Regions from separate parts of the Citrobacter sp. Marseille-Q6884 genome, predicted to be linked through region 1. Evidence: predicted binding sites of a transcription regulator. Region 1 holds the regulator's gene; each other region holds the start of a gene.

Region 1 (8,072 bases):
GACACAGAAGCGTCTTTCAGATCATTGCCCGTGACGATGAAATGCAGATTGATATGAGTGAACAGACGCGGCGCCTCTTCACGGCGCTCAGAGGTGAGCTTCACTTCGCAGTTGGTCACGTCCTGGCGGCCTTTTTGCAGGATCGACACTACATCAATCGCGCTACACCCACCCGCAGCCATTAATACCATTTCCATCGGGCTCGGCGCTTTATCACCGGAGTTACCGTCCATCAAAATTTGGTGGCCTGAGGCGGACTCACCGAGGAAGGTTAACCCCTCAACCCACTTTACACGCGCTTGCATATTTCGTAACTCCAATGTTTCAATTTTCCTGACAGATTACGCGCACATAACAATTCTCGCAACGGAAGGCGACCTGCGTCATGCTGAAGCGAGACACCAGGAGACACACGGCGAAAGCTATGCTAAAACAGTCAGGATGCTACAGTAATACATAGACGTACTGCATGTATGCAGAGGACATCACATTACAGGCTGCAGCATTCTTTTTAGCAGCCCCCTTCCCAGGTAGCGGGAAGCACATTTTGGCAACCCAGAGGCAGCGTCGTTTTCTGGCTCTGGAGACAGCTTATAACAGAGGATAACCGCGCATGGTGCTTGGCAAACCGCAAACAGACCCGACTCTCGAATGGTTCTTGTCTCATTGCCATATTCATAAGTACCCATCGAAGAGCACGCTGATTCACCAGGGTGAAAAAGCGGAAACGTTGTATTACATCGTTAAAGGCTCAGTGGCAGTACTGATTAAAGATGAAGAAGGAAAGGAAATGATCCTCTCTTATCTGAATCAGGGCGATTTTATTGGTGAACTGGGCCTGTTTGAAGAAGGCCAGGAACGTAGTGCCTGGGTTCGCGCTAAAACCGCATGTGAAGTCGCTGAAATTTCATACAAAAAATTTCGCCAATTAATCCAGGTGAACCCGGATATTCTGATGCGCCTGTCATCTCAGATGGCTCGTCGTCTGCAAGTCACGTCCGAAAAAGTGGGCAACCTTGCCTTCCTGGACGTTACCGGTCGTATCGCTCAGACGCTGTTGAATCTGGCGAAACAACCTGATGCGATGACCCACCCGGACGGTATGCAGATCAAAATCACCCGTCAGGAAATTGGCCAGATTGTAGGTTGTTCCCGTGAAACCGTTGGTCGCATCCTGAAGATGCTGGAAGATCAGAATCTGATCTCCGCGCACGGTAAGACCATCGTCGTCTACGGCACGCGTTAATCCCATCGTAATGGCGCGTTACCACGTAATGCGCCATTTTTGTTTACACCGATGTGGCGAAGACTGATCTATCACCCCGAAATCAACTACGCACTACGACAAACACTGGTGCTGTGTTTACCTGTGGCTGTCGGTCTTATCATTGGTCAGCTTCATCTGGGGCTCCTCTTTTCCCTCGTCCCCGCCTGTTGCAACATTGCCGGTCTTGATACACCGCATAAGCGTTTTTTCAAACGCCTGATTATTGGCGCATCGCTGTTTGCTGGCTGCAGTTTGGTCATGCAATTGCTGCTGGCGCAGGAAATTCCGCTACCGCTAATCCTTACCGGCCTGACGCTCATTCTCGGCGTTACCGCAGAATTAAGTCCGCTGCATGCGCGACTGTTGCCGGCCTCGCTGATTGCCGCGATTTTCACGCTGAGTCTGGCAGGAAACATGCCCGTCTGGGAGCCCTTGCTCATCTATGCGCTGGGTACATTGTGGTACGGCCTGTTCAATTGGTTCTGGTTTTGGTTGTGGCGTGAGCAACCGCTGCGTGAATCCCTCAGCCTGCTGTACCGGGAACTGGCCGATTACTGTGAAGCAAAATACAGTCTGCTGACCCAGCACATTGATCCTGAAAAAGCCCTGCCCCCGTTGCTGGTCCGTCAACAGAAAGCGGTGGATCTCATTACCCAGTGCTATCAGCAAATGCACATGCTTTCAGCGCACCATAACAACGAATACAAACGTCTGCTGCGGGCTTTTCAGGAAGCGCTGGATTTGCAGGAGCATATCTCAGTCAGTCTTCACCAGCCGGAAGAGGTACAAAAACTGGTCGAGCGCAGCCATGCGGAACAGGTGATTCGCTGGAATGCGCGAACCGTCGCCGCTCGCCTTCGCGTGCTGGCTGATGACATTTTGTATCACCGCTTGCCGACGCGTTTCTCAATGGAGAAGCAGATCGGTACGCTGGAGAAAATCGCCAGGCAGCACCCGGATAACCCAGTCGGGCAATTTTGCTACTGGCACTTTAGCCGGATTGCGCGCGTACTGCGTACCCAGCGCCCGCTGTATGCCCGGGACTTAATGGCTGACAAACAACGCCGGTTGCCGTTGCTCCCGGCGCTGAAAAACTATCTGTCATTGAAATCTCCCGCGCTACGCAATGCCGGGCGCATCAGCGTCATGTTGAGCATCGCCAGCCTGATGGGAAGCGCCTTACATCTGCCAAAACCTTACTGGATACTGATGACCGTCCTGTTTGTGACACAGAACGGCTACGGCGCAACCCGGGTGCGTATTCTGCACCGTTCAGTGGGAACGCTGGTTGGACTGGTCATTGCCGGGGTCACATTGCACTTCCATATCCCTGAAGGGTTCACGCTGGCGGCCATGCTGCTTATCACGCTGGTCAGCTATCTGATCATCCGCAAAAACTACGGCTGGGCTACGGTGGGCTTTACGGTTACGGCGGTGTATACCCTGCAGCTGCTGACGCTGAATGGGGAACAATTTATCATCCCGCGGTTTATCGATACGGTGATGGGCTGTTTGATCGCCTTTGGCGGTACGCTCTGGCTGTGGCCGCAATGGCAGAGCGGCCTGCTGCGTAAGAATGCCCATGATGCGCTGGAAGCCGATCAGGAAGCCATCCGTCTCATCCTCAGCGACAATCCGCAGGCCACGCCGCTCGCGTATCAGCGCATGCGGGTCAATCAGGCACACAACACGTTATTTAACTCTCTGAACCAGGCCATGCAGGAGCCAGGGTTTAACTCGCACTATCTGGCAGATATGAAACTGTGGGTCACGCACAGTCAGTTTATCGTCGAGCACATTAACGCGATGACCACGCTGGCGAGAGAGCACACGGTGCTGACGCCGGATCTGGCGCAAAGGTATCTGGAATCCTGCGAAATCGCCCTCCAGCGCTGTCAACAACGGCTGGAATATGACGGGCCGGGAAGCTCCGGCGATGTGAACATTCTCGAGTCGCCGGAAATGCTCTCCCACGGACTGTTAAGCACCCTGGAGCAGCATCTGCAACGCATCATTGGTCACCTGAACACCATGCACACCATTTCTTCCGTTGCATGGCGCCAGCGACCGCACCACGGTATCTGGCTTAGCCGACGGCTGCGGGACATCAAGAGTTAGCGCTGTTTGCCGGATCACAGCACAAGCGCCTGATCCGGCAATCAGACAATCATCCCACCACTTTTCCTACCGCCTGGGCGAAACGCTGCATGCCTTCATGAATATCGGCGTCCTCCACCACCAGCGACGGAGCGAAGCGCATCACATCCGGCCCTGCGTTCAGCACCATGACGCCTTCGTGCGCGGCAGCGTAAAGGAAATCACGTGCCCGACCTTTGTACTGTGGCTTCAACTCCGCGCCAATCAGCAGCCCCATGCCGCGAATATCGCTGAAAATATCAAACCGCTCATCAATCTGCTGCAAATGCTGGACAAATGTCTGGCGTCTGGCCTGAATACCTTCCAGCACCTCTGGCGTATTGATGATGTCGAATGCCGCTCCCGCAACCGCGCAAGCCAAAGGGTTACCGCCATAAGTGGAACCATGCGAACCAACGTGGAATGCAGAAGCAATCTCCTGCGTGGTCAACATGGCACTCACCGGGAAACCACCGCCGAGCGCTTTAGCGCTGGTCAGAATATCCGGCGTCACACCGTAATGCATATAGGCAAACAGGTCGCCGGTACGCCCCATTCCACACTGGACTTCATCAAATACCAACAGCGCCTGGTGCTGATCGCACAGTTCACGCAGACCTTGCAGGAACTCAGGCGTTGCAGCGGTAACGCCCCCTTCGCCCTGGATAGGTTCAACGACCACCGCGCAGGTGTGATCGTCCATCACGGCTTTTACCGCATGCAGATCGTTAAACGGCACATGGATAATGTCCGCGGGTTTTGGGCCAAAGCCGTCAGAATATTTCGGCTGCCCACCGACGGAAACGGTAAACAGCGAGCGACCGTGGAACGCATTATGGAAGGCAATGATCTTGGTTTTGAACGGGCTATGACGCACACAGGCATAGTGGCGAGCCAGTTTAAATGCCGTTTCGTTAGCTTCGGTGCCGGAGTTCATGAACAGCACCCGTTCAGCAAAGGTCGCATCAATGATTTTGCGGCCTAAACGTAACGCAGGCTCGTTGGTGAAGACGTTGCTGGTATGCCACAGGGTTTCACCCTGGGTTTTCAGCGCATCAACCAGTGCCGGATGGCAATGTCCCAACGCTGTCACTGCAATACCACCCGCGAAATCAACATATTCCTTTCCTCGTTGATCCCAGACTCGACTTCCTTTCCCTTTTACCGGAATAAACTCCGCCGGTGCATAAATCGGCAGAATCACTTCATCGAATGTCGCGCGCGTAATTGCAGTTTGTTCAGTTGCCATGTCATCACCACCCTGTTAAGCAGAAATGCTAGTGAAATAATAATCACAAAATATGAATAAAAAATCACTGAATAGCAACTACAAATCAGCGCTGCAGGAAATTTGCCAGCAATTGATGCCCCTGCTCACTGAGGATACTCTCCGGGTGAAACTGCACGCCCTCCACATCCCACTCACGGTGGCGAATACCCATTATTTCTTGCGTTTCACTCCAGGCAGTGACTTCAAAGCAGTCCGGCAACGTTGCAGGGGCGACCACCAGCGAGTGGTAACGCGTGACCGTTAACGGGTTTGAAAGTCCCTGAAAAACCCCCTGTCCGTTATGCGTAATGGCAGAGGTCTTGCCGTGCATCACTTTCGCCGCACGAACCACTGTTGCACCAAACGCCTGCGCCATCGCCTGATGACCCAGACAAACGCCCAGCATGGGGGTTTTTCCTGCATAGTGACGGATAACGTCCAGCGAAATGCCGGCATCATCCGGTGTACAGGGTCCCGGGGAAATCACGATTTTTTGTGGGTTCAGAGAGGCAATCTGGGGCAGCGTCAACTCGTCATTGCGTCTGACAAGGACCTCAGCACCCAGTTCGCAGAAATATTGATACAGGTTCCAGGTAAAAGAATCGTAGTTATCGATAAGCAGGATCATGGCGGCTCCGGTACATAAGAACCGCGCTATTCTACTCAGAATCCTCGGCTTCGCTTACCACTTTACGAAATATCGCCCGCAACGCAGTCAGATCCCCCATTGCACCGCTTTGGTTAGCCTGATTCCACTCTTCGACCTGAATGCCATCCCAACTGAGCACATACCCGGCATGAATCGCTAACTGTTCGAAGAAAATACGTTGCGCCAGACCGCTACCGATACGAAACGGATGCAGGACGTTAATCTCGCAATAGTAATGCGCGAGCCGATCGACAAATTTTTCTTCAGGTAACCCGACCAGCCAGGACTCCTCTTCCAGATCCTGCATCAGCGCATTGCCCTCTTTCTCGATGTAGGCAAAATGGCAGAAGCGGGTGTCCCCTTGATAAATATCGACTTCGCGCAGATGCCCGGCCCAGTCGAAGATATCCTGGTAAAGCTGACGATGAATAGCACACAAATGAGGCAAGCCCCGTTTCAACGGGCCCAGTTCAATCGTCGCCGCGCGCAACGCCGTCAATTCATAAGCGGCCTGTGCCAGACGCTGGGTCTGATGAACCCCCAGACGATTACGCATCACGTTCAGGCCAGGATACAAATAGGGATCACGCCCATCACCGAATTTATCGCTCATAGTGCCTCCTCAGTTCTTCAAGGCGCACCCGTGCGTCTTCCGCGCTCAGAGTAACCCGTGGAATATCCACGCCTTCCAGCCGTCGGCTTGCCTGGAAATTGACATTTCGCCATTGTTCCCAGAGGCTGGACTTTTGTTTATCGGTGAGTTTTTTCACGTGACCTCCCTGAATGTGCCGGCACTTGCCACAAGTATAAGCAGCAATTTGGGGTTACGCAGAGAAGGGAGAGAACGCGGGCAAGAACTGCCCGCGTAAAATACGATTACGGCAGGACTTTCGCTGAAAGGATAACAATCGGTTTTGACGGGACATTCTGATACGGGCCCACATCGTGAGTCTGTACCTGAGAGATCTTGTCCGCAACATCCATACCTTTCACCACTTTACCGAAGACGGCATAACCAAAGTCACGCTGGCCGTGATCGAGGAAAGCATTATCCGCAATGTTGATAAAGAACTGGCTGGTCGCGCTGTCTTTATCTGCAGTACGCGCCATCGCAATAGTGCCACGGGTGTTGCGCAGCCCGTTATCGGCTTCATTCTTGATTGGCGGGTTAGGTTTTTTCTGCTGCATCTGCTCGTTAAAACCACCACCCTGCACCATAAATCCTGGGATCACGCGGTGAAACGTGGTGTTGTTATAGAATCCGCTGTTTACATAATCGACGAAATTTTGTACGGAGACCGGGGCTTTCTGGCTGTTCAGCTCCAGCTCAATATTACCCGCAGAAGTTGTCAGCAGTACGTGTGGGTCACCTTTCGCTGCCAGCGCTGCAGGAGAGAGAGCAGAAAGAGCGAGAACAGCTGCAACAGCCGCCAGGGTCGATTTGAGCATGAGAATTCCTTAACAAGAGCAGAAATAAAGCAAGTGAATTGATTCTAAAGAGCCTTCAAGGACAAGGCCATCCCTTTACTTAATTTTACGAATCTGAAACAAATGTAACTGTACGCGCTGTGCGAGCACCGCGCCACAAGCAGTGATCAAGATCACATTAAAAAATGTAACGATTACTTCATTCACTAATAATTATTTAAATACGTCACTAAAACGCCTAAAATCTGCCCGTTCATAGCGCTGTCAATGCGCTTTACATTTCAATACAGGCCAGTCATGACTAACAGCAACCGTATCAAGCTCACATGGATCAGCTTTCTCTCCTATGCCCTGACAGGCGCATTGGTCATTGTCACCGGGATGGTGATGGGAAACATCGCAGAATACTTCCATTTACCTGTTTCCAGTATGAGTAACACCTTCACCTTCCTGAATGCCGGCATTCTCATCTCTATTTTTCTGAATGCGTGGCTGATGGAAATTGTGCCGCTAAAAACGCAGCTGCGCTTTGGCTTTATTCTGATGGTACTGGCGGTGGCCGGACTGATGCTCAGCCATAGCCTTGCGTTATTCTCAGCGGCCATGTTTGTGCTGGGTCTGGTCAGCGGCATCACCATGTCGATTGGTACTTTCCTCGTCACTCAGATGTATGAAGGACGCCAGCGTGGTTCACGCCTGCTGTTTACCGACTCCTTCTTCAGTATGGCTGGGATGATTTTCCCAATGGTTGCGGCCTTCCTGTTAGCACGCAGCATTGAATGGTACTGGGTCTACGCCTGCATCGGTCTGGTATATGTTGCGATCTTCATTCTGACTTTCGGCTGTGAGTTCCCGGCATTGGGCAAACACGCTCAGCAACCGGAAGTCCCTGTGGCAAAAGAGAAATGGGGCATTGGCGTTCTGTTTCTGTCCATCGCTGCGCTGTGCTATATCCTGGGTCAACTTGGTTTTATCTCCTGGGTACCGGAATACGCCAAAAGCCTGGGCATGAGCCTGAACGATGCGGGTAAACTGGTCAGCGACTTCTGGATGTCTTACATGGTTGGTATGTGGGCGTTCAGCTTTATTCTGCGCTTCTTCGATTTGCAGCGCATTCTGACCGTGCTGGCGGGTCTGGCAACCGTTCTGATGTATCTGTTCATCACCGGTACACCTGAGTATATGCCGTGGTTCATTCTGACGCTGGGCTTCTTCTCCAGCGCGATTTATACCACCATCATTACTCTCGGCTCTCAGCAAACGAAAGTTGCGTCGCCAAAACTGGTTAACTTCGTGCTGACCTGCGGCACCATTGGTACCAT
Region 2 (8,072 bases), 990 kb from region 1:
AAAAGGCTGGGGAATTAATCAGATTGCGATGTTACTTAATAAAAGTAATAAAACAATCAGCGCCCAAAAGAATAGCGCTATGCGCCGCTTATCAATTCATAGTAATGCAGAAATGTATGCATGGATAAACAGTTCTCAAGGAGCACGAGAGCTGAATTTACCTTCAGTTGGTGGAGAGACCACGGAATGGAAGACGGAATCATCAAAGGAAATGTCGCACTGGTAGAAAAGTGCACAATGAGTCGCATCGGCATTAAAAATTTATTTAATGCTATTCCCAATAATCAATACAATCTCCACCTCTTTTCTCATCAGACTGAATTCAGTCAGGCAATGTTAACGACGCCGTTTTCGATGCTGATGTTTTCACTGTCTGCATTGCGTACCGATCGCAGAGCCGGATTGATCTACCTGACGGAGTTGGCGGTAAACTATCCCCACATTCGGCGCGTTGTTATCGCGGATGATGATGCTGAGGTTCGTTTAATCGGCTCTCTCTCTCCGTTGCCACTGGATGCAGTGATAAGCAAATCCTCTGCGTTAAGTGAGTTGCAGGAAAGATTAGCGACAGTCCTGGATTGTGTCACTGAGGGTACGGAAAACACGAAAAGTCTCTGGTATATCAATCAAGGTCGTACGTTAAGTCCTACAGAGCGTGAAATATTGCGTTTTATGTCGAATGGTTATTCGATGCCACAGATCGCCATTCAGCTTGAGCGGAATATAAAAACGATTCGTGCGCATAAATTTAATGTGATGTGTAAGCTTGGGGTTAACTCTGATGCCGGCTTATTGAATGCGGCTGATATCTTGTTGCACCTGCGTTCAGCTGAGCCAGCGCCTTTTCTTCAGGCGGTTTCGTGACGGGCGAAATTGAATGAACCTGTGCCGATGATGTGTGTCGTCATCGGCGCAGGAGGTGAATTCGTTACTGGCAGACATCTACCCAGGTTGCGGAAGTCAGTTCCGCCATCCTTTCAGGCGCGATTCGAACCGCGCTGTGTGTGGCTCCCGCCGCGGGAAGCACTTCATCGTACCCTTTCAGGGAAATATCGCAGTACACCGAAATGGGCGTTTCCAGCCCAAAAGGACAAACGCCGCCAACAGGATGGCCTGTCGCGTTAACGACTTCATCACTGCTGAGCATACGGGCTTTTGCGCCAAACGTACTCTTTAACTTCTTATTATCCAGCCGGGCATCTCCTTTGGCGACCACCAGGATAATGTCATTTTTGACCTTTAGCGATAATGTCTTGGCGATTTGGCCTGGCTCAACGTTATGGGCTTTTGCTGCCATATCGACAGTGGCTGTGCTTTGCGCTAATTCAATGATTTCAATATCCGGGGCATGTTCCGCTAAAAACTGCCGTACTGATTCCAAACTCATTCTTCTCTCCTGATCGCCTGCAGGCAGCCCCACATAGCAGAAAACGGCAGGACATAATTTGTCATAGGGGAAGTCTCACTGTAAATATTTTATTGTAACAACATGGCAACATTTGCTGTTTTTCGATCATCTTCACAATCAAAGAAACCGGTTACAGTAACCGGTTGCAGAATAGTGAAATGGCGATTAATACTGAAGTTGTCACTTCCTCTGTATCACATGATAAGAGCCATCTATGAAACTTAACTCTAAAAGCTGTAGCGCTGGCGATTCTCCCGGCACGGTTGCGAAAAGTGGTAATAGGCCTGACGTGGTGGTGTTGATACCAGCACATATGCAGGGTTTTGGAGAACAGGAGATCGGCTATGTCTACTAACCATGCAGTCTTTAATGTGATTTTTCGCTTTGTAGAAAACTATGTTAGCCCTGTCGCGGGGCGTATCTCCTCACAACGCCATGTTATGGCAATACGTGACGGCTTTATTTCTGCCATGCCTTTCATGATTGTCGGATCGTTCCTGCTGGTTTTCGCTTATCCCCCTTTTTCGCCGGATACCACCTGGGGATTCGCACGCACATGGCTTGATTTGGCAAAACAATTCGAAGGTCAGATCCTCACCCCCTTTGATATGACGATGGGGATCATGTCTGTCTACATCTGTGCGGCCATTGCCTATAACCTGGGTAAGCACTATGTGAAGTCGCATCAGTTAGATCCGTTTATGTGTGCGATGTTGTCCATCATGGCTTTTTTACTGATTGCCGCACCGAAAACCAAAGGTGCTCTGCCCGTTGATAGCCTGGGCGGTACGGGCATTTTTACCGCGATCCTGGTTGCGATTTACTGTGTGGAGATGATGCGTTTTCTGAAGGCGCACAATATCGGGATCCGTTTACCCGATCAGGTGCCGCCGATGATCAAAAATTCCTTTGATCTGCTGATCCCCGTACTGGTCGTGGTATTAACGCTGTACCCATTAAGCCTGGTGATACAGTCGCAGTTCGACATGCTGATCTCGCAGGCCATTATGGCTATTTTTAAACCGCTGGTCTCAGCCGCAGATTCTCTCCCGGCAATCTTACTAGCGGTGCTAATTGGTCATCTGCTGTGGTTTGCCGGTATTCATGGTGCCGCAATCGTGTCGGGAATGCTGCAAATGTTCTGGCTGACTAACCTCGGGATGAACCAGTCGGCGCTGGCACAGGGGGCGCCGTTACCGCATATCTTTATGGAAGCGTTCTGGACCTTCTTCATTGTAGTTGGCGGGTCCGGGGCGACAATGGGACTGGTGATTTGTTATCTGCGTAGCCGTTCGGCCCATTTGCGCTCGATTGGGCGGTTGAGCGTGGTTCCCAGTATTTTTAATATCAATGAACCGGTGATTTTCGGAACGCCAATTGTGATGAACCCCGTCTTCTTTATCCCGTTCCTGTTGGCGCCGATGGTGAACGCGATTCTGGCATGGGCGGCGATGAAACTGGATCTGATTGGCCGTGTGATCTCCGTTGTTCCCTGGACCGCCCCTGCACCTGTTGGCGCGGCATGGGCGCTGGGTTGGGATTATCGTGCCGCGATCCTGGTGGTGTTGCTGGCATTGGTATCTGCCATCATTTACTTCCCTTTCTTTAAGGTCTATGAGAAGCAGTTGCTGGCGCAAGAAACGGAAGAAGCACAGCGTTTAGAGGAAGAAAATCAGCAGGTTGCATAACAGGGTAAGCGAGGGGCTGTCGCTCCTCGCTTATTTTAGCGTACAGTCACCGCACTGCTGAACATCAGGCAACCGATAGCGCTGGCAGCAGGTTCTGCGCACTAACAGACCCTCACGCGGCACAACGGTACGCCACAACGGATTATCCTGGCCGCTGGAGAGGTGTTTTTCAAAGAAGCAGGTCTGGCGCAGCGCGGACAACAGCTCCTCACCTAACAACGGTTTCATTTCCGTCAAATACCAGTGAATTAAATAGCCTGTATTGCTCCAGATGAGCTTACCGTTGATCTCGCCCGTAGACTCCAGCGCCTGCACAACAGGCATCAGTGCTGAGAGAATCAGCGTTTCCATCCGTTGTTGCGGGGAGAGGGCGGTAGCCTGGTTGTCCTGATGCACGTCTATCCAGAAGCATGCCGCACGACCGGTTTCGTGAAACTCTACGTGGATATGTTCAGGCGCGGTATCAATGGCTTCTTTCTGTGTCAGCAAGGCCAGCATGAGTGGGGGAACCATCAGGCCGATATACCATTGCGCCCACAGGGAAATCAGTGGCTTATTTTCACGCGGCAATGCGGGCTGATTGCGATAGATATGATCTGAATAGACAGCCAGAAGTGAACTCAACATCGCAGGCTGTGTCCATTCCTGCAGCGTCATCGCGCCTTGCGGAGGTGTTTCATCAAGGCGTATGAAATCCAGCAGATGCTCACGAGTCTGCGCTATCGTTGCGCGAACCGAATCCGCCAGAGAGGGCATCTCCGGGGGAAAGTGGCTTCGCCAGATGACATCTTCAACAATCGGTGCGGAACGGTAAGCCATATCGATATAGGGATGTTAATCTAAATGATAATGATTTCCAATCCTATAGATAGAGGAAAACGATGGCAAGATCTTTGTCATGATGTCGGGCGGCACCGCACAGATAGCTCAGATGAAGGGCAGGTTGCGGAGTTCATCGCTAACCAGCGTATTGTTTCGACCCCGACTCTTGGCTTCGTAAAGGGCTTTATCGGCTTTGGCGATAGCTGCATCAATATCCTGTTCCAAAAGCGGCGCAATGCCGATACTGACGGTCACATTGGTTGCCACGCTTTCATTAAACATGTGGGGAATTTTCAGATCGTACACTTTCTGGCGAATACGTTCGGCCGCAGCCAGCGCTTGCTGAGGATCGACGGCAGTCAGCAACACCATAAATTCTTCGCCACCAAAACGTGCCACCACATCCCGCGAACGCACTGAATCGCGGATGGCGGCAGAAACGCGAATCAGCGCCTGGTCGCCCATCATATGGCCGTAATGATCGTTATAGGCTTTGAAATGATCGATATCCAGCAATAAGACATAGTGCCTGGCGTTGCTCAGCGCCAGCAGCGTATCGAGCCTGTTTTGCAGCCCGCGGCGATTATACAGTCCCGTGAGGGGGTCAAGCATGCTGAGCCCGTTCAGTGTTTCCCGCTCTTCCAGCAGTTTGTACATCAGCTGCTGGGCGAAACCATCGTAGCGTTTTTGAATCACATGCTGAATGGCGATCCCGACCATGGGGAGCGCCATAAAGTAGAAAATACGCAGGCCATGCTCGCTACCGTTAAGCCACAAGCACACGGCGACTGAGGGTAATGAATGGAGTGTAAATGCGATGATATTATTGGCAAAAGCGATCGAGCCAATAAACAACACGCTAAGAAGTGCTATCAAAAGAAAATAATAATCACTATGACCCAGTTGCGCATATTTCAGAACAATATGCGCGGCCCACAGCAAGCCAAAAAGGGTTGAAATAAAAGGGAGATTAATTCTTTTATCAACGTATTTCCCATGCCATATCAACATCAGGGTACTCGCGGCACAGATGAGTATGGCCGGGAGGGATAAGGCTTTGACGGCAAAAAGGGGGAAGAAAAGCGTAAACAGCGAAGATACTGCGTTGAGAAACAGAAACAGGCGTAAAGAGAGTTGATATTTTTTGGTGCGCAGAGTTCGCCAGGATTGTACTGTCATAGGTAAATATTGTTATTTATCTGCAATATACGAAGATGTTTTCGTCAGGGAAAAAATAACGAACGAAAAATCATTCGCATAGGTATTTATTGTTTTTTGTTGAAAAGCTAACCGGTGAGCAATTTATCACCTTCAATAATTCATGTCATCAATCGTTAAGTAAAACTCATATAATTGATAGTCTTTCCTGGCTGACAAATGAGAAAACATATCATATGATATTGGTTATCATTATCAATTTCGTAGGTGAAACCATGTTGCAGCGTGCGCTGGGGAGTGGATGGGGGGTTCTCCTGCCGGGGATAGTCATTGCCGGACTGGCATTTACTGACCTGTCAGTCTACGCGTGGAAAGCGGTGATTGTATTAGGGTTACTGTTGACTTCACTGATGCTGTACCACAAACGTTTACGGCACTATGTGCTGTTGCCTTCATGCGCGGCGCTGATAGGCGGAATCGTTTTGGTGATAATGAATTTGCAACAGGGATGATTTAATCAGAAGAGAAGACAGAGAGGAAAATAAGATAATTGGTGCGAGGGGGGGGACTCGAACCCCCACATCCTAAGGACACTAACACCTGAAGCTAGCGCATCTACCAATTCCGCCACCTTCGCACAGTCATCTTACTTTTTTTGATATCGCCTCGTTGGTGCGAGGGGGGGGACTCGAACCCCCACATCCTAAGGACACTAACACCTGAAGCTAGCGCGTCTACCAATTCCGCCACCTTCGCCCAGTGCGAGCAATATCAACGTGGATTATGGTGCGAGGGGGGGGACTTGAACCCCCACGTCCGAAAGGACACTAACACCTGAAGCTAGCGCGTCTACCAATTCCGCCACCTTCGCATACCATCGACACTCAAAAAGTATCGTTACCACGGAGGCGCATTCTAGTGGTTTTCAACTTTTCGTCAATAGTTAATTGTGGAGGCTGGGTTGATTGATGTAAAAACGGCCATGTAAATGGCCGTTTAAAGAGGACAACTAGGCTTTCTTCGCCTGGCGAGTCATCACCGTGCGGTACACTTTAAAACGACCGGTCTGGGCGATGACTTCATGGAAGCCAAACATCTCATCCAGCACTTTCGGGTAAGGCAGGAAGGCGTTGGCCACAATGCGTAATTCACCGCCGCTGTTCAGATGACGAACTGCACCGCGGATCAGCGTTTGCGCGGCATCAAGGCTGGTTTGTAAGCCGTCATGGAACGGCGGGTTAGAGATGATCATATCAAAGCGCCCGGTCACGTCAGAAAAGACGTTACTGGCATAGACATCACCTTCAATATCGTTTGCAGCGAGCGTTGCGCGGCTGGCTGCAACGGCAGACGCACTCACATCGCACAGGGTTAAGCGAACCTTCGGCGAGTGGCTGGCTAATGCAACGGAGAGAACGCCGGCGCCACAGCCGACATCCAGTACTTTACCTTTGGTGTGCGGCGTCAGTGTTGACAGTAGCAGCTGGCTACCGACATCCAGACCGTCGCGGCTGAATACGCCAGGCAGCGTTTTGATGGTCAGATTGTCGAGGCTGTATTCATCCCAGTACTTTTCGGCGTCAAAGACGGGTTGTTTCTCCAGGCGACCGTGGTAGAGGCCACAGCGGCGCGCGCTATCGACCTTATTCAGCGGTGCGTATTCCGCCAGCATCTGTTCAGCACTGCGTACGCCACTGCGATTTTCACCGACAACAAAAATATCGGTGCCTGTCGGCAGTAAAGACAGAATGTTCATTAACTGGAACTGGGCTTCCGGCTTATTCTTAGGCCAGTAGTAAATCAGGGTATCGCTATCAGCAACGTCTTCTGCCTGTGCGACCAGACTAAAGCGCACGTTGTCACCCATCTGGCGGTTTAAAACCTGCCAGTGGTGGAGCTGTTGCGTATGCGCACGGCTGGCGGCGCTTGTGAATTGGGCTGGCAGGTCATCCTGCAAATCACCGGCAAACAGAATACGGCTTTGTTCGAAATCATCACTGTGGCGCAGCAAGACTTCACTTGCCGGGGTAAAAGCAGACATGGAATGCTCCTCAATTTATACAAGTTGCGATTATATACACAAAATCATTCAAGCTGAATCAAGGCGGTCTGCGGGATGGCGTGTATTGTTGTTTGTTGGCGCTGATTCGACAGATTTGCTATATTTGCGCCCCTGATAGACAGGAGTGTTTCGCTATGACATCCCGACGAGACTGGCAGTTACAGCAACTGGGCATTACGCAGTGGTCGCTGCGTCGTCCTGGCGCACTGCAGGGCGAGATCGCGATTTCCATTCCTGCGCATGTCCGTCTGGTTATGGTTGCCGAGGAGTTACCCGCGTTAACCGAACCGTTGATGAGCGATATTTTACACGCATTGACCGTCAGTCCGGATCAGGTTTTACAACTGACGCCTGACCGTGTCGCCATGCTGCCACAAGGCAGTCGCTGTAATAGCTGGCGACTGGGTACCGAAGAGCCTCTGCAGTTGGATGGCGCTCAGGTTGCCAGTCCTGCGTTTAATGAATTACGGGAAAACCCAGCGGCACGCGCCGCTTTATGGCAACAAATCTGCGCATATGAACACGATTTCTTCCCTCGGCCCGACTGATTTACCCGCAGCATTTCAGATTGAAAAACGCGCCCATGCATTTCCATGGAGTGAAAAAACATTTGCCAGCAACCAGGGCGATCGCTACCTCAACTTTCAGCTAACGGTTGATGGAACGATGGCGGCCTTTGCGATTACGCAGGTCGTGCTGGATGAAGCTACGCTGTTCAATATTGCCGTCGATCCCGCTTTTCAGCGGCAGGGGCTGGGACGCGCACTGCTGGATCATCTGATTGATGAGCTGGAAAAGCGCGGTATTCTGACGTTGTGGCTGGAAGTGCGCGCCTCGAACGCCGCGGCAATCGCGCTGTACGAAAGCTTAGGCTTTAACGAAGCGACGATACGCCGTAATTACTATCCGACGGCCGACGGTCACGAAGATGCCA
Region 3 (8,072 bases), 950 kb from region 1:
TGCCATGATGTACGGGGAAATGTTGCCGTGTGACATCAGCATGCCGATCGTATCGCCGATACCGGTATCAATGATGGTTTGCTTAAGGACGCCGCCCGCACCGATGATCAGGATCACCATGGCGATGCTTTTCACCGCGTTTTCGAATGCGTTCATGACCCACTGCATGTCATGGCCGCGCGCGGTACCAAACAGCACAAAGGCCACAATCATGGCGATGAACATTGCGATCGGGGACGAACCTAAGAAGTTGACCACTTCCCAGGCCTGCGTCCCTTTTACCAGCCAGATATTAGCAATGGTGGTGGAGATCATGATGATCGCCGGGATCAGCGGTACCAGAATCGACACGCCAAAGGAGGGCAAATTGTTCTGGTCAACCGGCACGTCGGCTTTCATGAAAGAGGGCGTTGGGCGTTCGAGGTTGCCGAGGAATTTCGGCAGGATCAAGCCCGCGCAGATCACGCTCGGGATGGTCACCAGAATACCGTAGATGTAAACCATACCCATATCGGCGCCGTAAGCATTCACCAGCGCTACCGGCCCCGGCTGCGGTGGGAACAGGGAGTGCGCGGTGGTGGCAGCGGCAACTGCCGGGATCGCCAGTTTCAGGAACGGGATCTTCGCTTCCGCGGCAATGACGATCACCAGCGGCGCCAGCATAATAAAGGCCACTTCGTAGAACATTGCCAGACCGAAAATCAGGCCAATAATGATCACCGATAGCTGTACATAGCGCAGACCAAGGCGCGCCAGCAGCGTGTGGGCAATCTGATGCGCTGCCCCGGAATCCACCATCAGTTTGCCGATGACCGCCCCGAACACCACGATAATCGCCAGTTCACCGAGCGTACTGCCAAAGCCGGATTTCATGGTGTGCAGCAGTTCCATGAGATCCATGCCCGCCAGCATACCGACGGAAAGCGCGGCCAGCAGCAGTGCGACCATGGAGTTTATTTTGAATCGTAGATTGAGAACGAGCATCAGGCCGATGCCGAAGATGACCCACAGAATATTGAGAACGTGCATGAAACGTCTACCTTCTTTGGTTGAACTATTATGATTTTGGTTGAGATGTTACATAAATTGGTTAACCATTGATGCGATGAATGTCACATTACGTTACAGGTTTACGCGACTTAAGTGGCGGCGGACTTGTTACTCGTAGATCGCCAGTCATGTTAGATGTGATTTGGTTAACCAATTTCTCTATTTAGGTTGACATGTCATACCAAAAGGAGGAATTTATGCGCCATATTGTCGAGTCCATAACATCAATGAGGAATAAAGCATGGAACAGACATGGCGCTGGTACGGTCCGAACGATCCGGTCACTTTAGCGGATGTGCGCCAGGCGGGTGCGACAGGTGTGGTCACCGCTTTGCACCATATCCCGAACGGGGAAGTGTGGTCGGTTGACGAGATCCAAAAGCGTAAAGCCATTGTTGAACAGGCGGGTCTGGTCTGGTCGGTGGTGGAAAGCGTGCCGATTCACGAAGATATCAAAACCCGTTCCGGTCACTATCTTCAGTGGATTGCCAACTACCAGCAGTCGCTGCGCAATCTGGCGCAATGCGGCATTCGCACCGTGTGCTACAACTTCATGCCGGTTCTCGACTGGACGCGTACCGATCTGGAATATGTCCTGCCAGATGGCTCCAAAGCATTGCGTTTTGATCAGATAGAATTCGCGGCGTTTGAGCTGCATATCCTCAAACGTCCTGGCGCTGAAGCCGACTACACGGCGGAAGAAATCGCCCAGGCAAATGATCGCTTCGCCACCATGAGCGACGAAGACAAGGCGCGTCTGACCCGCAATATCATTGCCGGTCTGCCGGGGGCGGAAGAAGGGTATACCCTCGACCAGTTCCGTCAGCACCTGGATCGTTATAAAGACATTGATAAAGCCGCGCTGCGCGAGAATTTTGCCGTCTTCCTGAAGGCGATTATTCCGGTGGCAGAAGAAGCCGGTGTGCGCATGGCGGTACACCCGGACGATCCGCCGCGCCCAATCCTCGGCCTGCCGCGCATTGTTTCCACTGTGGAAGATATGCAGTGGATGGTGGAAACGGTCAACAGCATGGCCAACGGTTTCACCATGTGCACCGGCTCTTACGGCGTACGTGCGGATAACGATCTGGTCGATATGATCAAACAGTTTGGTCCGCGTATTTATTTCACCCATCTGCGCTCTACGCTGCGCGAAGATAACCCGAAAACCTTCCATGAGGCGGCGCATCTCAACGGTGACGTGGACATGTACGAAGTGGTGAAAGCGCTCGTAGAAGAAGAGCAGCGCCGTAAAGCACAGGGCAATGAGGATTTGATCCCGATGCGCCCGGATCACGGTCACCAGATGCTCGACGATCTGAAAAAGAAAACCAACCCAGGTTATTCCGCGATTGGCCGCCTGAAAGGGCTTGCGGAAGTGCGTGGTGTTGAGATGGCGATTCAGCGCGCTTTCTTTAGCCGCTAAACCAGACCGGCCGGCGTCATGCCGGCTTTGTTCTTTTCTCTTCCCGTCGGCGTTGCCGATGGGTTCTGGAGTTCACGATGACGACAACCATTGCCAACAGCAACTTACCGGTTGCACGCCCTGCGTGGGAAAATTCACGTCTGCAATCCCGTATTGTTCACCTGGGATGCGGCGCTTTTCACCGTGCGCATCAGGCGCTGTATACCCACCATCTGCTGGAACAAACGGACAGCGACTGGGGGATCTGCGAAGTCAACCTGATGCCGGGTAACGACTGTGTGCTGATTGAAAACCTGAAAAAACAGCAACTGCTGTACACCGTGGCGGAGAAAGGCGCTGACAGCACCGTGCTGAAAGTGATCGGCTCGATGAAAGAGGCGCTGCACCCGGATCTTGACGGTTGCGAGGGCATTCTGCAGGCCATGGCGCGCCCGCAAACGGCGATTGTTTCGCTGACAGTGACGGAAAAAGGTTACTGCACGGATGCCGCCAGCGGTCAGTTAGATCTCAATAACCCGCTGATCAAACACGACTTAGCGTTTCCGCAAGCGCCGAAGTCGGCCATTGGTTATATCGTTCAGGCGTTGCACCTGCGTCGCGAGCAGGGGCTGGCAGCTTTTACGGTGATGTCCTGCGATAACGTCCGTGAAAACGGTCACGTGGCGAAAGTCGCGGTACTGGGTCTTGCCCGCGCGCGTGACCCGGAACTGGCGAAGTGGATTGAGACTCACGCCACCTTCCCGTGCACCATGGTGGATCGCATTGTTCCGGCGGCAACGCCTGAAACATTGCAGGAGATTGCCGACCAGTTGGGTGTGTTCGATCCGTGCGCCATTGCCTGCGAACCGTTCCGCCAGTGGGTGATCGAAGATAACTTTGTTAACGGTCGTCCTGACTGGGATAAAGTCGGTGCGCAGTTCGTGGCCGACGTGGTGCCATTTGAAATGATGAAACTGCGCATGCTCAACGGCAGCCACTCATTCCTGGCGTATCTGGGTTATCTTGGCGGGTACGAAACCATTGCCGATACCATGACCAATCCGGCCTACCGTAAAGCGGCGTTTGCACTGATGATGCAAGAACAGGCTCCGACGCTGTCGATGCCGGAAGGCACCGATCTTAATGCGTACGCAACGCTGCTGATCGAACGCTTCAGTAACCCATCCCTGCGCCACCGTACCTGGCAGATCGCCATGGACGGTAGCCAGAAACTGCCACAACGCCTGCTGGATCCGGTGCGTATGCATCTGCAAAACGGCAGCGACTGGCGCTATCTGGCGCTCGGTGTGGCGGGCTGGATGCGCTACACCCACGGCGTGGATGAGCAGGGGCAGGCCATTGAGGTAGTTGACCCATTGTTGGCGGAATTCCAGCGTATCAACCAGCAATACCAGGGTGCTGAACGCGTGACGGCACTGCTGGGCTTGAGCGGGATTTTCGGTCATGATTTAGCGGAAAATGCCGACTTTGTTGACGCGATTATCGCTGCGTATCAACAGCTGTGCGAGCTGGGTGCGCGCGAGTGCGTCGCGGCGTTAAGCGCTAACGCATAACTCTCCCTCTGATAACGGGTCAATCAAAATTTATTTGGTTGACCCGTTTCCTGTTTTTGGCGCAAGGCAAATGCTATAGTTCGATACTCAATTATCGTATCTGAATTAACGCATCCGATGGGCATAACATGATGAAATCGAACACTTCTCAGCAAAGACCCTATCAGGAAGTGGGCGCAATGATCCGCGATCTGATCGTACAGTCACCGTACAAACCCGGAGAGCGTCTGCCACCGGAGCGTGAAATTGCCGAGATGCTCAATGTCACCCGCACGGTGGTACGTGAAGCGTTAATCATGCTGGAAATTAAAGGGCTGGTGGACGTGCGACGCGGTGCCGGTATCTATGTGCTCGACAACGCTGACGCCCAGGCGATGGACAGTACGGATGTGAACTATTGTAATGATGCCGGTCCTTTTGAGCTGTTGCAGGCGCGCCAGCTTCTGGAAAGCAATATTGCTGAGTTTGCCGCCCTGCAGGCCACTCGCGAAGATATCGTTAAAATGCGCCAGGCGCTGCAACTGGAAGAGCGGGAGCTGGCCTCCAGCGAGCAGAACGGCTCAGAAAGTGGTGATATGCAGTTTCATCTCGCCATTGCCGAGGCGACGCATAACAGCATGCTGGTCGAACTGTTTCGCCAGTCCTGGCAGTGGCGTGAGAACAACCCGATGTGGATCCAGTTGCACAGCCACCTGGATGACACTCATTACCGTAAAGAATGGATGGGCGACCACAAGCAGATACTGGCGGCATTAATCAAAAAGGATGCGCGTGCGGCTAAGCTGGCGATGTGGCAGCATCTGGAAAACGTCAAACAGCGACTGCTGGAGTTTTCGAATGTTGATGACATTGATTTTGACGGCTACCTGTTTGACTCCTGGCCGCTGGATAAAGTGAACGCCTGATAGCGTCGTCCTGCCTCGCGCGGGCTCTCTGGCCCGCGTTTTACCGCTTATTTTCCCCTTCTGTACGCGCATTTTTACCGCCTGGATTCGACGAATGAAAACGTTTTCCTTCGTCGATATGGGGATTTTTCCCGCAACGCTGTCCGGTAAGAATTGATTTGTATCAAGTAAAAACGACTTAGTTTTGATTGCGAAAGAATGCTTTCGTTACCTTATTTTTACCTTTTCGTGCTTATTTTTCGACAATGCGGACGCATGTTAAGTGAGAATCAAAGTGATTTCTGCAGACGTTTGAGCGGGTAAAACGTGCATAACAGCGTGTAAAAACAGGTGTTTTGGTCAAATGTAGACATTGATCACGCGATGTAACCTATTGGCTGGAATGATGTTTTGATTGCGTATCGCAACTATCCCTTCCCTCAACGCATTTTTTAATCAAATGAATAAGAACAAACACAGCGAAAGTCATCTTTACCTATTATTCCATAATAAAGTTATCTTTCATTTGAAATGACGTTCCATTTTAAAGTGATTTATTAACAGTTTTATTACTATTGCCCATTTAATTTGCCGTTGACATGTTTTTACACTGGCTGCATATTTCACCGCATAAGCGTGTTATTGCGTTCAGGAGAAGACAATGCCCTCTCGAGATTATCCCGATATTCGAAAACCAAGGGGTACCCGATCTAAAGATATGGTTCTTTTAAGTGCTCGTGTCGATACTTCTCTGTGGGAATATGTTCGCACGCTGGCATTTGAATCACGTAAAAGTAAACAAGATATTATTGCTGAAGCATTAATGTTGCATCGCTCTATTAATCAGAGTGAACCTCAGGAATAAAAGTAAACACTTTCTGCCTGGATTTTATTTGAAATCCAAACAATGAATTATGTCTTGCCACTTCATTATTACCTTTATTGGTGTGTCATTGATTTTCTTCCCCTATGTAATAGGGGGTAATGACTCCAACTTACTGATAGTGTTTTATGTTCAGATAATGCCCGATGACCTTGTCATGCAGCTCCACCGATTTTGAGAACGACAGTGACTTCCGTCCCAGCCTTGCCAGATGTTGTCTCAGATTCAGGTTATGTCGCTCAATGCGCTGAGTGTAACGCTTGCTGATAACGTGCAGCTTTCCCTTCAGGCGGGATTCATACAGCGGCCAGCCATCCGTCATCCATACCACGACCTCAAAGGCCGACAGCAGGCTCAGAAGTCGCTCCAGTGTGGCCAGAGTGCGTTCACCGAAGACGTGCGCCACAATCGTCCTCCGTATCCTGTCATACGCGTAAAACAGCCAGCGCTGACGTGATTTAGCACCGACGTAGCCCCACTGTTCGTCCATTTCAGCGCAGACAATCACATCACTGCCCGGCTGTATGCGCGAGGTTACCGACTGCGGCCTGAGTTTTTTAAGTGACGTAAAATCGTGTTGAGGCCAACGCCCATAATGCGGGCGGTTGCCCGGCATCCAACACCATTCATGGCCATATCAATGATTTTCTGGTGCGTACCGGGTTGAGAAGCGGTGTAAGTGAACTGCAGTTGCCATGTTTTACGGCAGTGAGAGCAGAGATAGCGCTGATGTCCGGCAGTGCTTTTGCCGTTACGCACCACCCCGTCAGTAGCTGAACAGGAGGGACAGCTGATAGAAACAGAAGCCACTGGAGCACCTCAAAAACACCATCATACACTAAATCAGTAAGTTGGCAGCATCACCTAATAGGGGGCTTTTTTATGTGGGCATGCTGCCTGCATAACAAAGTTGATAGCAAAATTCACAATTAAAAGTGAGTAAAATATGAAAAAGACAGCAGTGGCATTAGCAGTACTGGCTTTCGGGGTAACTTCCGTTCATGCTGCGGAAATTTATAACAAAGATGGCAACAAACTTGATCTGTACGGCAAAGTAAAAGCGACGCACTCCTGGACTGGCAGCACTGATGCTGACGGTACTTATGCACGTCTGGGTTTCCGTGGTGAGACACAAATTAACGATCAACTGACCGGTTATGGTCAATTTGAAAGTCAGATTGATGGCTCTAAAGCGGAAGGGTCTCAGGATGGCGTTAAAACCCGTCTGGCGTTTGCTGGTCTGGATTTTGACCACAACGTTAGCTTTGACTATGGCCGTAACTACGGTGTCGCTTACGATGTGGGAGTTTATACTGATACGCTTTCAGAGTTCGGTGGCGACTCTTACGAAAATACTGACCGCTTCCTTACTTCACGCACTTCTGGCGTTGCAACACTCCGTACCAAAAATCTGTTTGGTGCCGTTGATGGCGTGAACTTTGCTGCGCAATACCAGGGTAAGGATGACTCCAACAAAGGCACTCCTGCTGACCCTGACTATACTAAGCAGCACGGTAATGGCTATGGCTTCTCTCTGGGTTATGACAATATCGCCGATTCTGGCGTGTCTGCCATTGCAGCCTATTCAACTTCTGCGCTGACTAATGATCAGCAAAAATCCGGCTGGGATGGTGAGAACGCAGAGTTCTGGGGCGCGGGTCTGAAATATGACGCTAACTCTATCTACGTTGCGACCATGTATGGCGAATCCCACAACCTGATTCAGGATGCGGACAAAGCGCAGCACTTTGAAGCTATGGCTGCCTATGTCTTTGATTTTGGTCTGCGTCCGAACGTGGCTTACGTCCATGCACGTGACAACAACAACAACGACCTGACCGAATACGTTGCGCTGGGTACCGACTACTACTTCAACAAAAACATCGTTGCTGATGTGGGTTACAAAATTAACCTGCTGAATGGCGCTAACGGTGACAACGAAGCTGTTGTTGGCCTGACCTACCAGTTCTAATTTGTTGCTCTGCTCTGAAAAGGCGTCTTTCATAAGACGCCTTTTTTACATCCTGCTGTCTTCACGCTTGCGGGGATTGCTCTTCGCGCGCATCGCTCAGTAACCATTGCCAGATACCCACTTTTACACATGCGACGACGCAGAGAATAAGGTAAAAGAGGGGATTATGCGTAATGGAAACGCGCATCACGTCCATTAAATCAACATGTAGATTCCCCGCGATGGCCATATTGATAATAAAAATAGAGGCAATAGCGCTGGCCAGTAAAATTAAAATAGCCTGTAATTTGGGGATCTCCGGTAG
Region 4 (8,072 bases), 2.0 Mb from region 1:
GGGACCAACCGTCCATATTGGCAGTGAGAGCGTCAACACGCTGACCATGATGCTGGACACCATTGATTTACTGGCCGAGCTGGCGCAGCAGTGTGCGAGTCATTCACACCCCAGTGTTGGTACGCCAACCAATGCCGGGGCATTCACACAGACGGCGGAGAAGGCCGGACAGACCCGAAGTAAGTACCAGAAAATAATCGCCTGACCATCCTATCAGCCCGCGCATGTTGCGGGCTTTTTGATACCTGTTAACCGCGATACCTAGGAGTAGCGGAACTGATTGCATAACAGATACCTTTAGAGTGAGTGAATATTGAGCACTTCAACATTGCGTGTTGGGAAATGGTAAAATGTGATTTTCATAAAAAGAGGAAAACACTATGGCAACCTGTTCCATCAATCCCTACCATGGCATTGCAGATGAAAGCAAACGTGACGCCATTGTCAAAATATTGGCTTTGCTCAATGAAGAAGAACAGCCTGAATCTGCACTAATTAAACATTCTGGTGCTGGTAGTCGCTCAGAACACATACTGGGTGAATTGCGTATGTTTGGGTTGATTCAACCCAGCGTAAGGGATGGCTTTTTTGCACTCACTGATAGAGGTGCGTACGCACTTAACGAAATGAAGTAACTCTCCTTAGTACCCGCCTAGTGCGGGTTTTTTTATACCTGCATTCTCACGCAACCAGAAGCATTCTAAGCACTTTTTTTCTCTGACCACCATCCCGTAACACCACAAAAGGATCTGTGCTGTCACGTTACGCTGACGGCGTTACACCCTGACAAAATAAATCTTTCGCAGACAAAAACGGCACTACACCGCACCCGCCTGCGGTTTCTGGATCGATAAAATTTTTCAGTTTTCTTTTTCTACAAACCAGACCGCCAGATAGCGCCAGTTCTGGCTGCTTCGCGGAAAACCAGAACTGAAAAGAATGAAAGGAATTTCAGCGTTTTTCAGTTTTCACGATCCCAAAAGGAATGTTATAAATAATTAAGTAATTGTTTTGATGGTTTTTTTTTGATTTTATGTGATTTGAAATGAACTTGCGGATGAGATTTATATATAGAGCGAAAAGCAAAGAAGGCAGGTGTGATACGGTATGAGGAACAGTTTTAACTTCTTTGCGAACTGAAAAATATTACAGGGTGTTATTATATACAAAGCTTTGTGGTTATCAGCGAAAAATGAGGAAAATTCCATTAATGAAACAGTTTTTTATGTTCTTGCTAAGGGGGCAAAGATACAAAAAATTGTGAATGCTATGAATCACTTAAGGGTGTGTGTAAAGTATATGAAAATGCAATGAGGTATGAAAATGAACGATGTATTTTTTTTGGAAGGGAGAACGATTACATCCTCAAATGAAATTTTTGGGGGGGTAAACTCAGAGTCAATAATAACTATTATCAACTGTAATATATTGATCAGTGAGGTTGATATACCAAGCAACATATCTGCTGTGATTTTTGTTTTATGTGCTTGTAACTTACCATTGACCATAAACTCTGAAAATGAAAAGACTGAACTGAGGTTTGAGTATGGTAACATATTTAAGCAGGTGCTCGTAGGTGGTGATTATGATAGAGTGATATTTAATTCAACTCCTCTTTTCGGTAGGGTGAAATATCCAAGAGATTATAAACCAAGTAAGTTTTCTGTAATTTCTTTTTTGAAAAATGCTAGGGCTAATAGGTTGGAATTCTTATCTTTGATTTCCAATTCTATAAAATGTGAAGGTGCTGCTAAGGATTTTCTTATACATGAAGCAAATGTTAGTGAGGATGTTACAATTATATCCAGTGAATCTAATTTGGTATCCATTAGAAGCCTTGAAACGAAAGAGTTACATTTTGTTGGTGATTTCAGAGAAATTCATTTGGGCTACAAATTTAATATCGGAACTCTTTCTTTTAATGCGAGCACCAACCGAATGCAAAACGTCCAAATTGATATGCAGGACTCCAGTATATATCAACAACTACAGATAGCGAATGCCACTGATAGCAAGGTAACACAGTTCATTATTAAAAATGCTGGTTTTAAATCGATAAAGAATTTGGTACTCCACCAATCGCTTTTAAGTTGCTTTGTTATGTCTAACTGTGACTTGACCAAGACGGAGGTGAGCTTTATTAATTGCAAAATAGATGATTTATTAATGGAGGGAGTGAGTTGGCCATTTAATATAGAAGTAAGTCATCATAATTATAGGAAGCAATCTTTTTTAGAATTTGAGCAAAAGCAATCTGTATACAGACAACTAAAAAGCATTAGCCAGAGAAATAAGGATGTAGATAATTTTTATTTTTTTAGACGAAGGGAGTATGATACAACGTTGTCAATTTTAAGCAGAAAAATGATGTTGTTTTTTAGTTATTTCATCACTATCTTATGTGACATTCTCGGATTAGGGAGGAAACGTTTTTTACCTGTGATTGATAAAATGGCACATGAAAACAAATATTCTGGTTTTGTTAGTGTTTTATCCAGTTGGATTATTCTTAAAATATCTTCATTAGTGTCTGTTCATGGGACAAGTTTGTTTAGGCCTGTTGCTATACTTCTTTGTGGAATACCACTGCTATTGTGCATCTTTGGATATTATGAATCAATAGAGCAGTTATTGGCACTTAGCGCATACGTTATAGATCCCACCCATAAGTTAGATGCCTCTATCTTGGGTGAAAAAATAACCTTAAACCCAATTCACAGTTTAGTATTTAAAATAATATCATCTTCTTTACTTTTTAAAATAGTGCTTGTGTTTCGAAAATATGCTGTATCGCTTTAGTTTGATATTTATAGTTGTCTCATTTCAATGAGTGCTTACGAGGGGCGTATCCTTTTATAGGATTGCCCACACACTTTGTTAATTAAGCAGCTAAATGATAACCAGCAAAAACATGCACTTACAAAGATGCAGTAGTTGGTTGTGAAATGTAGCGAGGAAAGATTTATTGAAAATATTGCGACACTTTTGCGACAAAGTGTTGTTTTTGTGTATAAATATCCTTATTTATCATCATGTTTTATTTGTTTACAGGCTATATTATATAGCTATTGCTAAAACGTTAATTTTTTGTGCCCACGCAACTCTGGTTTACAATGAGCGCTCTCTAATCAGATGCCGTTAACGCGTCACAGTAATGAGGAAGCAGAATGAGTCGTCGCGCAGGTACGCCAACAACAAAAAAAGTGACGCAATTGGTGAATGTTGAGGAACACGTTGAAGGGTTTCGTCAGGTCAGGGAGGCGCATCGTCGTGAACTGATTGACGATTACGTTGAGCTGATTTCCGATCTTATTATTGAAGTGGGTGAGGCGCGTCAGGTGGATATGGCGGCACGACTTGGCGTTTCTCAGCCAACCGTAGCCAAAATGCTAAAACGCCTGGCATCCGTAGGGCTTATCGAAATGATCCCCTGGCGCGGTGTCTTTTTAACTGCCGAAGGTGAAAAGCTCGCGCAGGAGAGTCGGGAACGTCATCAGATAGTGGAAAACTTTCTGCTGATGTTGGGTATCAGTCCGGAAATCGCCCGCCGCGATGCAGAGGGGATGGAACACCACGTGAGTAAGGAAACACTCGAGGCTTTCAGAACGTTTACACAACAGCAAGGAACCGCCTCTGAATGAGTTTCCCGTTTTTACGCGCCTTACAGCGCGATCGCTTTTTCCAACTGTTAATCATTGTTGGGATTGTTCTAAGCCTGTTCGTACCGTTTGCCCCCCGGTCCTGGCCAGGTGCGATTGACTGGCACACGATCATTACGCTCAGCGGTCTGATGCTTCTGACCAAAGGCGTGGAGCTCAGCGGTTATTTCGATGTGCTGGGGCGCAAGATGACGCGCCGTTTCAATACGGAACGTCAGTTGGCTATTTTTATGGTGCTGGCGGCGGCGTTACTGTCAACGTTTCTGACCAACGATGTTGCCTTATTCATTGTTGTTCCGCTGACGATTACCCTGAAAAAACTCTGCGCCATCCCGGTTAATCGCCTCATTATCTTTGAGGCGCTGGCGGTGAATGCCGGTTCGCTCCTGACGCCAATAGGCAATCCGCAGAATATCCTGATGTGGGGACGTTCCGGTTTGTCATTTACCACGTTTACCTGGCAAATGGCGCCGCTCGCGGGGGCCATGATGCTGACGCTGGTAGTGCTGTGCTGGTTCAGTTTTCCGCGCAACGTATTGCATTACCATACCGGTACTCGTGCACCTGACTGGCAGCCGCGGCTGGTCTGGAGTTGCCTGGCGTTCTATATCGTCTTTCTGGCCGCGCTGGAGCTCAAGCAAGAACTCTGGGGTCTGGCGATCGTGGCAGCGGGATTTCTGATACTGGCGCGTCGCGTGATCATTAGCGTGGACTGGACGTTGCTGTTGGTTTTTATGGCGATGTTCATCGATGTGCATCTGCTGACACAACTGCCTCTGCTGCAGGGAATGGCGAACCATATTGGAACGCTGTCAGCGCCAGGGCTATGGCTGACGGCAATCGGCTTGTCACAGTTTATCAGTAACGTGCCGAGTACGATTTTGCTGCTGAACTATGTGCCGCCGACGCTACTGCTGGCCTGGGCCGTCAATGTCGGTGGTTTTGGTCTGTTGCCGGGGTCTCTGGCAAATTTGATTGCATTGCGTATGGCAAACGACCGGCGTATCTGGTGGCGTTTCCATGTGTATTCGGTGCCGATGTTGATATGGGCGGCGCTGGTAGGATATGGATTGCTGCTGTTGATGAGATAGAAGCGGTTTGCCCGATGGCGCGATGCCTGGTGGGCAAACCCAATGTACAGGCCGGAGGGTGGCAAACACGCTCCGGCTTTTACTGCAGATTAGTTCAGACGAACTGGCATACCTGAGCGATTCTGTACAGCCTGTTCAACGACGGCCTGATCGACGTCAGACTGACCGGTGATGCTGGTAATGCTCTTGGTCAGCGTAATCGGTACGATTTCCCCACCTTCGAACTGTGCTTCAGTGGTTGACAGTGGGTTATGTACTTCAATGTAACGGCTACCGTCTGGTTCGGTGGTGGCTTTCACCGGCTCATCGATAAACTGTACGCGCGTACCGACCGGAACATTTTCAAACAAGAATTTAATGTCTTCGTTACGCAGACGTACACAACCGTGGCTGACGCGTAAGCCGACGCCGAAGTTAGCGTTGGTACCGTGGATAGCGTACAGACGGCCAATATACAGCGCATACAGCCCCATCGGGTTATCCGGGCCTGCCGGAACAACGGCTGGCAGCGGTTCGCCTGCAGCAGCATATTCAGCGTGCATTTTCGCGGTTGGCGTCCAGGTCGGACCCGCTTTTTTACGTTCCACTTTGGTGGTCCAGTTGATCGGCGTGTCTTTGCCTAACTGACCGATACCAATCGGTAAAACGATAACGGTGTTGGTACCTTTCGGGTAGTAGTACAGACGCATTTCGGCGCTGTTGATAACAATACCTTCATGGACAGTGTCCGGCAGGATCAGCTGCTGAGGAATGTTCAGCACGGTACCGCCTTTTGGCAGGAAGGTGTCCACGCCCGGGTTGGCTTCCAGCATGTTGGACAGACCCATCTGGTATTCTGCCGCAAAATACTCCAGCGGTTGGGTATTGCCTTCAGGAATAGTGATGACCTGGTTTTGGCCAATCAAACGACTACCATCGGTTGGCAGCGGGTACGTGACGGCTGAGGCAGAGTGACAAAAACCAACTACTGCGAGTGCCGCCGCGAAAAGCGTTGTTAATTTCATTTTCATAGTCATGTATGCGAGATTCAGTGCCAGGCAGGCGAGTGGGTTGAGATTTATGTAGTGTTGGGCACGCATTATATGTGCAATCGGGGCAACAAGGAATTCGGATGTGTACTAAATCACATTTTTTTCCTTTTGGTTTCACTTTATCCCTTCAGGATGAATACGCGATCTTATTCCAGAGTTATGGCATAATAAGCGGTTTGTCACATATTTCTTCTTTCAGGATACGCCAGTGTTAGTTTCCAGCAACGTCACCATGCAGTTCGGCAGTAAGCCGCTGTTTGAAAATATTTCCGTCAAATTTGGCGGCGGCAACCGTTACGGCCTGATTGGCGCGAACGGTAGCGGTAAATCCACTTTTATGAAAATTCTCGGCGGCGACCTCGAACCGACGCTGGGTAACGTCTCACTCGATCCGAATGAGCGCATCGGTAAACTGCGTCAGGATCAGTTTGCCTTTGAAGAGTTCACCGTTCTGGACACCGTGATCATGGGTCACGCTGAACTGTGGGAAGTGAAACAGGAACGTGATCGCATCTACGCGCTGCCGGAAATGAGCGAAGAAGACGGCTATAAAGTTGCCGATCTCGAAGTGAAATACGGCGAAATGGACGGTTATTCTGCTGAATCCCGCGCAGGCGAACTGCTGCTGGGCGTTGGCATTCCGGTAGAGCAGCATTACGGCCCGATGAGCGAAGTTGCGCCCGGCTGGAAGTTGCGCGTATTGCTGGCGCAGGCGCTGTTCTCTAACCCGGACATTCTGCTGCTTGACGAACCTACGAACAACCTGGATATCGACACTATTCGCTGGCTGGAGCAGACGCTCAACGAGCGCGACAGCACCATGATCATCATTTCGCACGACCGTCACTTCCTCAACATGGTCTGTACGCACATGGCGGATCTGGATTACGGTGAACTGCGTGTTTACCCGGGTAACTATGATGAGTACATGACGGCGGCCACCCAGGCGCGCGAACGTCTGCTGGCCGATAACGCGAAGAAGAAAGCGCAGATTGCGGATTTGCAATCCTTCGTCAGCCGCTTTAGCGCAAACGCCTCTAAATCGCGTCAGGCGACCTCTCGTGCTCGCCAGATCGACAAAATCAAACTGGAAGAAGTTAAAGCGTCCAGCCGCCAGAACCCGTTCATCCGTTTCGAGCAGGACAAGAAACTGTTCCGTAACGCGCTGGAAGTGGAAGCCCTTACCAAAGGCTTTGATGAAGGCCCGCTGTTTAAGAACTTCAACCTGCTTCTGGAAGTGGGCGAGAAGATTGCCATTCTGGGTGCCAACGGCGTGGGTAAATCGACCATGCTGAAAACGCTGGTGGGCGAAATGCAGCCGGATAACGGTACGGTGAAATGGTCCGAAAATGCGCAAGTAGGTTACTACGCGCAGGATCACGAATACGAGTTCGAAAACGATCTGACCGTATTCGAATGGATGAGCCAGTGGAAACAGGAAGGCGACGACGAGCAGGTTGTTCGTAGCTTCCTCGGGCGTCTGCTGTTCAGCCAGGATGATATTAAAAAGCCTGCGAAGGTACTTTCCGGTGGCGAAAAAGGCCGCATGCTGTTTGGCAAGTTGATGATGCAGAAGCCGAATATTCTGGTCATGGATGAACCGACCAACCACCTGGATATGGAATCGATCGAGTCGCTGAACATGGCGCTGGAAATGTACCAGGGCACACTGATCTTCGTTTCTCACGACCGTGAGTTCGTTAGCTCACTGGCAACGCGTGTGATTGAAATTACGCCGGAGCGCGTGATTGACTTCACCGGTAACTACGAAGATTACCTGCGCAGTAAAGGCATCGACGGTTAATTTCTCACCGTCTTTCATGCGGCAGATGCGTTTATCGTACCTGCCGCATGAGTCAGTTATTCCATTCCCAGCGCCCGCTTACCGTGAATGTTGAGGTCGGCAAGCGTAAAGCGTCCTTCCCAGTTTGTTTCATAGTCCTCGCGCGGGAAGTCGCCCGGCGATGCGCCTTTTTCCAGCGCGGCCTTCACCTTGTGCGCGTAGGCAAGATTTTTCTCGCACATCGGTGCCGCAGGGATGTACATCACGTTGCCCCAACCCTGTTGATTTTCAACGGGGGCTACGGAATGGATGACATCGCAGTGCCACCAGACCGAGTCTCCAGCTTCGAGTTGTGGAATGCTGGTTAGTGCCTCAATCAACAGTGGATGCCATTGCTCTGACACCGGCAATACTCTTCCGGGCGCTACGCCGCAGAGTTCATCCTCCGGGACATCATCAAGCAGCGGACGTAACAGCACGTACGCCATGGCTTCAGGAATGGGCACAA

The links. The regulator CRP, encoded in region 1, controls carbon source genes, mostly activating them, when cyclic AMP is high. The targets are predictions, from matches to a motif close to ATGTGANNNNNNTCACAT.
Region 2: the regulator CRP is predicted to act here: its motif matches at 1,508-1,525, upstream of N7268_RS08375 (PTS sugar transporter subunit IIC).
Region 3: the regulator CRP is predicted to act here: its motif matches at 1,101-1,118, upstream of uxuA (mannonate dehydratase).
Region 4: the regulator CRP is predicted to act here: its motif matches at 5,862-5,879, upstream of ldtB (L,D-transpeptidase).

The regions. Positions count from the first base shown of each region.
Region 1 is NZ_CAMDRE010000001.1:775,898-783,969, forward strand. It holds gene N7268_RS03795 (OsmC family protein) at 1-305, opposite strand, end outside; gene crp (cAMP-activated global transcriptional regulator CRP) at 614-1,246, shown strand; gene N7268_RS03805 (YccS/YhfK family putative transporter) at 1,298-3,385, shown strand; gene N7268_RS03810 (aspartate aminotransferase family protein) at 3,435-4,652, opposite strand; gene pabA (aminodeoxychorismate synthase component 2) at 4,738-5,301, opposite strand; gene N7268_RS03820 (putative adenosine monophosphate-protein transferase Fic) at 5,333-5,935, opposite strand; gene N7268_RS03825 (YhfG family protein) at 5,925-6,092, opposite strand; gene ppiA (peptidylprolyl isomerase A) at 6,199-6,771, opposite strand; gene tsgA (MFS transporter TsgA) at 7,048-8,072, shown strand, end outside.
Region 2 is NZ_CAMDRE010000001.1:1,761,267-1,769,338, forward strand. It holds gene N7268_RS08360 (helix-turn-helix transcriptional regulator) at 1-226, shown strand, start outside; gene bglJ (DNA-binding transcriptional activator BglJ) at 187-864, shown strand; gene N7268_RS08370 (YbaK/EbsC family protein) at 929-1,387, opposite strand; gene N7268_RS08375 (PTS sugar transporter subunit IIC) at 1,753-3,096, shown strand; gene fhuF (siderophore-iron reductase FhuF) at 3,127-3,915, opposite strand; gene N7268_RS08385 (diguanylate cyclase) at 4,024-5,097, opposite strand; gene N7268_RS08390 (DUF1435 domain-containing protein) at 5,313-5,588, shown strand; tRNA gene N7268_RS08395 (tRNA-Leu) at 5,628-5,713, opposite strand; tRNA gene N7268_RS08400 (tRNA-Leu) at 5,747-5,832, opposite strand; tRNA gene N7268_RS08405 (tRNA-Leu) at 5,861-5,947, opposite strand; gene rsmC (16S rRNA (guanine(1207)-N(2))-methyltransferase RsmC) at 6,086-7,117, opposite strand; gene N7268_RS08415 (DNA polymerase III subunit psi) at 7,273-7,686, shown strand; gene rimI (ribosomal protein S18-alanine N-acetyltransferase) at 7,655-8,072, shown strand, end outside.
Region 3 is NZ_CAMDRE010000001.1:1,723,660-1,731,731, forward strand. It holds gene gntP (gluconate permease GntP) at 1-1,029, opposite strand, end outside; gene uxuA (mannonate dehydratase) at 1,292-2,476, shown strand; gene N7268_RS08195 (fructuronate reductase) at 2,554-4,029, shown strand; gene uxuR (Uxu operon transcriptional regulator) at 4,161-4,934, shown strand; gene N7268_RS08205 (hypothetical protein) at 5,575-5,778, shown strand; one part of gene N7268_RS08210 (IS1 family transposase) at 5,909-6,357, opposite strand; one part of gene N7268_RS08210 (IS1 family transposase) at 6,357-6,606, opposite strand; gene N7268_RS08215 (porin) at 6,743-7,768, shown strand; gene N7268_RS08220 (hypothetical protein) at 7,830-8,072, opposite strand, start outside.
Region 4 is NZ_CAMDRE010000001.1:2,761,669-2,769,740, forward strand. It holds gene N7268_RS13100 (hypothetical protein) at 1-205, shown strand, start outside; gene N7268_RS13105 (hypothetical protein) at 381-635, shown strand; gene N7268_RS13110 (hypothetical protein) at 1,324-2,799, shown strand; gene mntR (manganese-binding transcriptional regulator MntR) at 3,168-3,641, shown strand; gene N7268_RS13120 (anion transporter) at 3,638-4,750, shown strand; gene ldtB (L,D-transpeptidase) at 4,840-5,760, opposite strand; gene N7268_RS13130 (ABC-F family ATPase) at 5,990-7,585, shown strand; gene N7268_RS13135 (DUF1479 domain-containing protein) at 7,642-8,072, opposite strand, start outside.